3 regions of the Bacillus sp. CGMCC 1.16607 genome follow, and region 3 is predicted to be linked to each of the others. Evidence: a T-box and tRNA genes for the amino acid it is inferred to sense, from the RefSeq annotation. Region 3 holds a T-box; the other regions hold tRNA genes.
The links. A T-box is a leader RNA that pairs with one kind of tRNA and senses whether it is charged. The one in region 3 lies ahead of argS (arginine--tRNA ligase), so its partner is inferred to be a tRNA-Arg.

Region 1 (2,272 bases), on a different contig from region 3:
AGCATCCATTACGGGTGCTTATGTGGCAATGGTACAAGCTCTGCATAAACTTTATGTAAATAAATCCATTTCTAAATTCCCTGTCCATGATTTTTTAGCAGCCACAAGTGTTGGAATTTTGGAAGAGGGAAAAACAGTTTTAGATTTAAACTATATCGAAGATTCAGCTGCCCAAGTAGATATGAATGTCATTATGACTGGCAACGGTGAATTTGTAGAACTACAAGGTACAGGTGAGGAGTCTACTTTTTCATATGATCAATTACAAGAATTATTGAAGACAGCCCAAGATGGACTAATGGAGTTATTTGAACAACAAAAACTAGCTTTAGGGGAAGAGGTTGTTAAATTAATTGCTAGTACGAATAAGGGGAAGAAGTAAATGCACGAGATCGTTATTGCGACAAAAAATAAAGGTAAAGCGAAAGAATTTGAAAGTCTATTTTCAAAAAAAGGTTTTACCGTCAAGACATTATTAGACTATCCCGAAATAGAAGAGGTTGAAGAAACGGGAAAAACATTTGAAGAAAATGCAATATTGAAAGCTGAAGCTGTAGCTGGGCAATTAAATCAAACAGTCATCTCGGATGATTCTGGCTTAATTGTAGATGCCCTTGATGGTCGACCAGGGATATATTCTGCACGATATGCAGGAGAAGCAAAAGATGATGAGGCAAATATTGACAAGGTTCTAGAAGAGTTAGCTGGTTTACCGGGTGAGAATCGGACCGCAAGATTTTACTGTGCACTGGCAATAGCCATCCCTGGAAAGGCTACTTATACAGTTAGCGGAACTTGTGAAGGCGAGATCTTGCATGAAAGACGTGGCACAAATGGATTCGGTTATGACCCTATATTTTTTGTGAATGAGAAGAACCATGCTATGGCAGAACTAACTTCAGAGGAAAAAAACGTAATTAGTCATCGTGCAAAAGCAATAAAAAAATTAGAAAAAGATATTGATCACATTTTATTTTTGAAATAATTGATGACAAAGTTCTTTGAAACGTTTATGATATAAACCTAGGCCTGTTACCAAAGTTAACCATGAATATAATGGATTGTTAAAATCCTTTTGACATCAATGAGGGATATATATTACCTCATTGATGTTAAAAAAAATTCAAATGAAGTGTTGACATTATTATATTGTGCTAATATAATAATAAATGTCCTTGAAAATTAATAATGTCCCAGTAGCTCAGCCGGATAGAGCATACGCCTTCTAAGCGTACGGTCGGGAGTTCGAATCTCTCCTGGGACGCCATTTTTACTAAAAGTTACATACTTAAACTTACTACTTTACTCACCTTTATTTAGGTGAGTTTTTTGTCTATTAATAATATAAATACTTAAGGCGGAATGCTTATGAAAAAGCGAAGAAAAATAAAACCTCATAAAGAAAATATTTTTCTTTTTCCAAATGTCGATAAGCTTCTGATGGAAAAGGGATTAGAAAGTCTTCAAAATAAAAAGTTTTCGGAAGCGATCGAGTACCTTGAGAAGGCAAAGGAATTGGATCAATATAATGAAGATATAGATTTAGGATTGATCATCTCCTATTTTGAATCGGGTAACCTTTTAACTGCAAAAAATATCGCCAATGAAAGCCTGCAAAAAGGAGTAGGCGATTACTTTCAATTAATAGATATCTTCATAATGATTTTACTCCAACTAAATGAATATGAGGAAATTGTATCTACTATTGAAGCTTTAATAGAAGAAAAAGAAGTTCCAATTGATAAGTTGGATAATTTTTCTAAGATTTTAGAATTTAGTAGAAGAAAATTAGAATCTGATTTCAGAGATTCCGTTGAACCCCCCGATGAAGAAAGTGAAAAATTTGATCTTTTCCATTATCAAAATATTAATGATCAGTTCTTAGCCATTGAGAAAATATCTGAAAAGAATGTTAGGTCCTATTTAAAAGGAATAAAGGAATATTTGCAATCTGAACATGGCCACCCTTTTATAAAAACAATGCTTCTTCAGCTTTTGAAAGAACAAGAAGTAAATCAAGAAATCGAAATCCATAAATTTCAGCAAAGCATACTGGTAAACCCTACTGACCTATTGGATTTAGAAAATTCAGGTGAAAACACGAATATTATCGAAAAATTAAAGCAAGTTCTTGAACAAAGTAATCCAACCCTTTTTGATAGTAGTAAAACGATTGTTAGTAGACATTCCTTTTTATTATTTCCAATCGAGCGTAACCCAAGTGATCCATCTATTTGGACAGCTGCCTATCATTTTATTACCCTTGAATATT
Region 2 (2,272 bases), on a different contig from region 3:
ACACTCTGCTAAATACCCATTTTCATCAATGCATTGAATTAAAAGTTTGAGTGTTTGCCTTAAGGGCTTAATCTCATCATTTAAAGGAATTTGTGCCATTAAATGTTCGACAATTGACTTTTTATGTTCACCTATTTGTTCTAGCCAGTCATTTTGAATGGTAGTGGTCGTTGCTTTTCGTTTCTTTTTTCGGTCTGCAAGAGGGTTCACAGGCACAGCCGTTGGGTCGACTTGGATGAGTGGGTTTTCTAATGCTTTACTTTCAAGGAACTCAGTTAGCTCCTGTGTAGAATATTGTAATAACGCAATCGCCTGTGAAAGCTCCTGTGTCATTGTTAATTTCAAGCTTTGTTGTTGAAAAAGCCCTTGTTTGAAACTCATCACACTCACCCCTTATCCCTTATTTTACAATAATGTGTGAGTTTGGTGAATGGGAATAAAATGGAAGCGTTTACATAAAGGTGATGATCCGTTCAAAAATAGTTGAATAATTCATATTCTAACCTTTAAACGTAACGAATCCGACAAAATACCTAAAAAATTTGACGATACATGTCGAAATATAGTAAATTAGAACTAGCGAAGAATACTCAAACTATTCTTTTTCTTTGGCAAGGGAGCTCGGAGTACCGACCAAGCTTCCTTCTCCTTCAATTAACTAAAAAGGTATGGATCATATGGATATAATAAATACTTTAGAAAAAATAATGAATGAGAATATGGTTCAACTAGTCCTTTACATTCTTGTCATGATGATTTCAGGAACCATTTTATATAGATTAGTAAATTTCATAAAATTACCTGAAATTATTGGTACTCCTATTGCAGGAATGGGTGCATTATTTATTTCCTTTAAGTTATTTATGTTAACAAATGGGTATTAATTATAGGTACGGACACTTCATTGAAATGGAGTGTTTTTTTGTTAAAAATAAAAATGACAAACCTCATTACTAGGTTTGCCACTCTTTTATCCTATTAACGCGCCCGGAGGGAATCGAACCCCCATTTTAAGAACCGGAATCTTACGTGCTATCCGTTGCACCACGGGCGCATATTTACTGCAAGTGCCTTTACATTATATAAAAGGTTTAGGTTCTTTGCAAGAATTATTCAATTTACTAGGTTTGCTCTGATTAAAGTAATCCGAAACTGGTTATGATGAGTAAAAGTTGTCGAACGATTTCATCTATATAGGCAATCGAATTGTTTGACCTTAATTGACCATCAGTGTATGATAACAATACATAATCTTCTAACTTAATCAGCGGGATGAGATCCCTCTGATAGAAGTTTCACCTTATATTCAAGGAGGAAATAATAATGAATTTGATACCTACAGTTATTGAGCAAACGAACCGTGGCGAAAGAGCCTATGATATCTACTCTCGTCTTTTAAAAGACCGCATCATTATGTTAGGAAGTGGTATCGATGACCACGTTGCTAACAGCATTGTTGCCCAATTACTTTTTCTAGAGGCAGAGAATCCTGAAAAGGACATTACCCTTTACATCAATAGCCCTGGTGGAAGTATTACTGCTGGAATGGCGATCTATGATACAATGCAATACATTAAACCGAATGTATCGACGGTTTGTATCGGGATGGCAGCATCGATGGGTGCTTTCTTACTTGCAGCTGGTGAAAAAGGTAAACGATTTGCTTTACCAAATAGCGAAGTTATGATTCATCAACCACTTGGTGGTGCACAAGGTCAGGCGACAGAAATCGAAATCGCTGCCAAACGCATTCTTTTCCTACGAGACAAACTTAACGGAATTTTAGCTGAGCGTACTGGCCAACCGATGGAAGTCATCGCAAAAGATACAGACCGTGACAATTTTATGACAGCTGAGGCAGCGAAAGAATACGGTTTAATTGATAGCATCATTACGCGTAATGTTTTAGAAGATAAAAAGAAGAGTGAAAAATAGGACTTAGTGCTACTGCGCTATACTATAGAAAAAAGGACTGAGGCAACCTCAGTCCTTTTTTCTATCCCTCATGTTGAATAAATTTTTCCAGCGCATCTAATGCTTCTGATTCGTCATGGCCTTCTGTTGTAATGGTAATCATTGATCCTGAGCTAATTGCCAAACTCATTAGTCCCATGATGCTTTTCGCATTGACCTTTTTACCGTCTTTTTCTAAAAAAACATCTGATGAAAAACGGTTTGCCTCTTGAACAAATTGAGCAGCTGGTCGTGCCTGTAATCCTGTTTTCAGTTTTACCTCTACTTGTCTCTCAACCATTTCATTCTTCCTCCCTTA
Region 3 (2,272 bases):
TGATTGTATATTCGATCCCTCTAAAAGAAGCATTGAGTGAGGTCATTCCATATACTTGAAACGGTTCTATCACGACATTTTCCGAATCTAATTTTAATAAAGATTGATTGACCTCATTTATTACATCACAGGCCGATGCTAGAACACTAAATACCCTTTCTGGATTTTCCCGATAACTGACAACGATCCTTTCAATAACTCGCATTTGCTCGATATTGTAGTTTTGAATTTGCTTCACTTCACCATTACTAATCGTGAGGAGCTTTCCACTCCAGTCTCGTACCTTTAGAAAACGCAGACCAATATCTTCAACTGTGCCGTTAAAAGTATTGTTTAAAGTAATAAAGTCACCTCTATGCAATTGTTTTTCATAGATTAAAAAAATTCCCGCCAATATATCCTTAATTAAGCTTTGTGCCCCAAAACCAACGATGACTCCGATTACCCCTGCTCCCGCAAGAACTCTTCCAAAATGCTCTACATATTGTGAGATGGCAAATAAAATAATACAAATTGTAGCTGTGTATTTCGAAACAGATCGAATCATACTTTCAATCGTTTTTTCTTTTCTTTCCTCAATAAAATGAGTTCTTTCAAAAAAGTTGTGGACCAGTTTATTAATGATAAAAACAAAAAGCCATGCGATGATGATCGCGATAAAAATACTTGTTAATTTATATTTATGTAGATAATCGAACCAATCCATCTTATCACCTGCTTCAGTTCCTTACACCCATAGTCTTTACAAAGAAATAATATATAACAATTGTTGGCAAAATATTTATTTTCAGATATAATACTTTAAAATCAATAAACAAAAGCGCAAGTGCCTTGATCAGCCCCGACAAGCAAATGCCGACCCAAAGAGGAGGTTTGCTCTTTAACCTCATCTTTGGGGCGATTTGACCTCGAGGGGCTAGGCGCTGGAGCTGGACGTGAACCATACTTTTCATTGAGTTATTCACATCCGAGTATTTTATAGCTTCCTAAATATAAACAAAATCGATGAAAAAGAGAGTAATTATTTCGTTCGTTTTAGCGAGTCAGGGATGGTGTGAGCCTGATACAGAGCAGATAATGAACCGCACTTTTGAGATGCATTCCTGAATGAAGTAGGGATTGCCGGGGAAAATCCTCGTTAAGTAATAAGCTGGTTCCTTTTTTTAGGGGACAATTAGAGTGGTACCGCGGGATTTTATACTTCCGTCTCTTTTATTAGAGACGGAAGTTTTTTATTTTTATAAGGAGGTTGTATCAATGAATTACGTCGAACCTTTCGTAAATGCACTAAGTGAAATTTTACAATCTGAATTAGATATATCCACTATTGAAAAGCTAATCGAAAAACCAAAAAAAGCCGATTTTGGTGACTATGCTTTCCCCTGCTTTCAGCTTGCTAAAACGAGAAAACAAGCTCCACACCTCATCGCTAAACAAATAAGTAAAGAAATCCAGTCACCTTATATTGAAAAAGCAGAGTCTGTTGGCGGTTATGTAAATGTATTTTTAAACAAAAAGATCGTCACCCAAAATGTTCTAAACACGATTATTACCCAACAGCATGATTACGGGTCATCCAGCATTGGTGAAAATAAGGTAGTCACCATTGATTTGTCATCACCGAATATTGCCAAACCATTTTCTATGGGACATCTACGTTCAACCGTAATTGGCAATGCAATGTCCCATATTTTTCAAAAATGTGGCTATGAAACGATAAAAATTAATCATCTTGGTGATTGGGGCACCCAGTTCGGAAAATTAATAACTGCCTATAAAAAATGGGGAGTTGAGGAAAAGGTTAAAGCGAACCCGATTAAGGAATTACTCACTCTTTATATCAAATTCCATGATGAAGCTAGCAATGATCCAACGTTAGAAGATGCCGGTCGAGCATGGTTTAAGAAATTGGAAGATGGAGACGAAGAGGCTCTTGCACTATGGAGCTGGTTCCGTGAAGAATCTTTAAAAGAGTTCTCTAAAATCTATCAATTACTTCAAGTTGATTTTGATTCGTTTGCTGGCGAAGCTTTTTATAATGATAAAATGGATGCTGTCGTACAGATGCTTGAAAATCAGGGACTATTAATGGAATCCGACCAAGCACAGGTTGTTGACCTTACAGAAGAGAATTTACCGCCTTGCTTAATCAAAAAATCCGACGGTGCCACTCTTTATGCTACTCGTGATTTAGCTGCGGCACTTTATCGCAAAAATAATTATCAATTCGAGCAATCCTTGTATGTTGTCGGTAATGAGCAAAGTCTACATT

Region 1: it has a tRNA-Arg gene. The T-box ahead of argS (arginine--tRNA ligase) is inferred to sense a tRNA for this amino acid. The anticodon was not compared.
Region 2: it has a tRNA-Arg gene. The T-box ahead of argS (arginine--tRNA ligase) is inferred to sense a tRNA for this amino acid. The anticodon was not compared.

The regions. Positions count from the first base shown of each region.
Region 1 is NZ_JBHUJX010000025.1:707,764-710,035, reverse strand. It holds gene rph (ribonuclease PH) at 1-382, shown strand, start outside; gene ACFSO7_RS20040 (XTP/dITP diphosphatase) at 383-985, shown strand; tRNA gene ACFSO7_RS20035 (tRNA-Arg) at 1,191-1,267, shown strand; gene ACFSO7_RS20030 (tetratricopeptide repeat protein) at 1,369-2,272, shown strand, end outside.
Region 2 is NZ_JBHUJX010000018.1:352,991-355,262, forward strand. It holds gene rpoN (RNA polymerase factor sigma-54) at 1-381, opposite strand, end outside; gene ACFSO7_RS11905 (hypothetical protein) at 678-884, shown strand; tRNA gene ACFSO7_RS11910 (tRNA-Arg) at 983-1,054, opposite strand; gene clpP (ATP-dependent Clp endopeptidase proteolytic subunit ClpP) at 1,324-1,935, shown strand; gene ACFSO7_RS11920 (HPr family phosphocarrier protein) at 1,997-2,254, opposite strand.
Region 3 is NZ_JBHUJX010000020.1:48,906-51,177, forward strand. It holds gene ACFSO7_RS14525 (mechanosensitive ion channel family protein) at 1-706, opposite strand, end outside; T-box leader at 997-1,214, shown strand; gene argS (arginine--tRNA ligase) at 1,258-2,272, shown strand, end outside.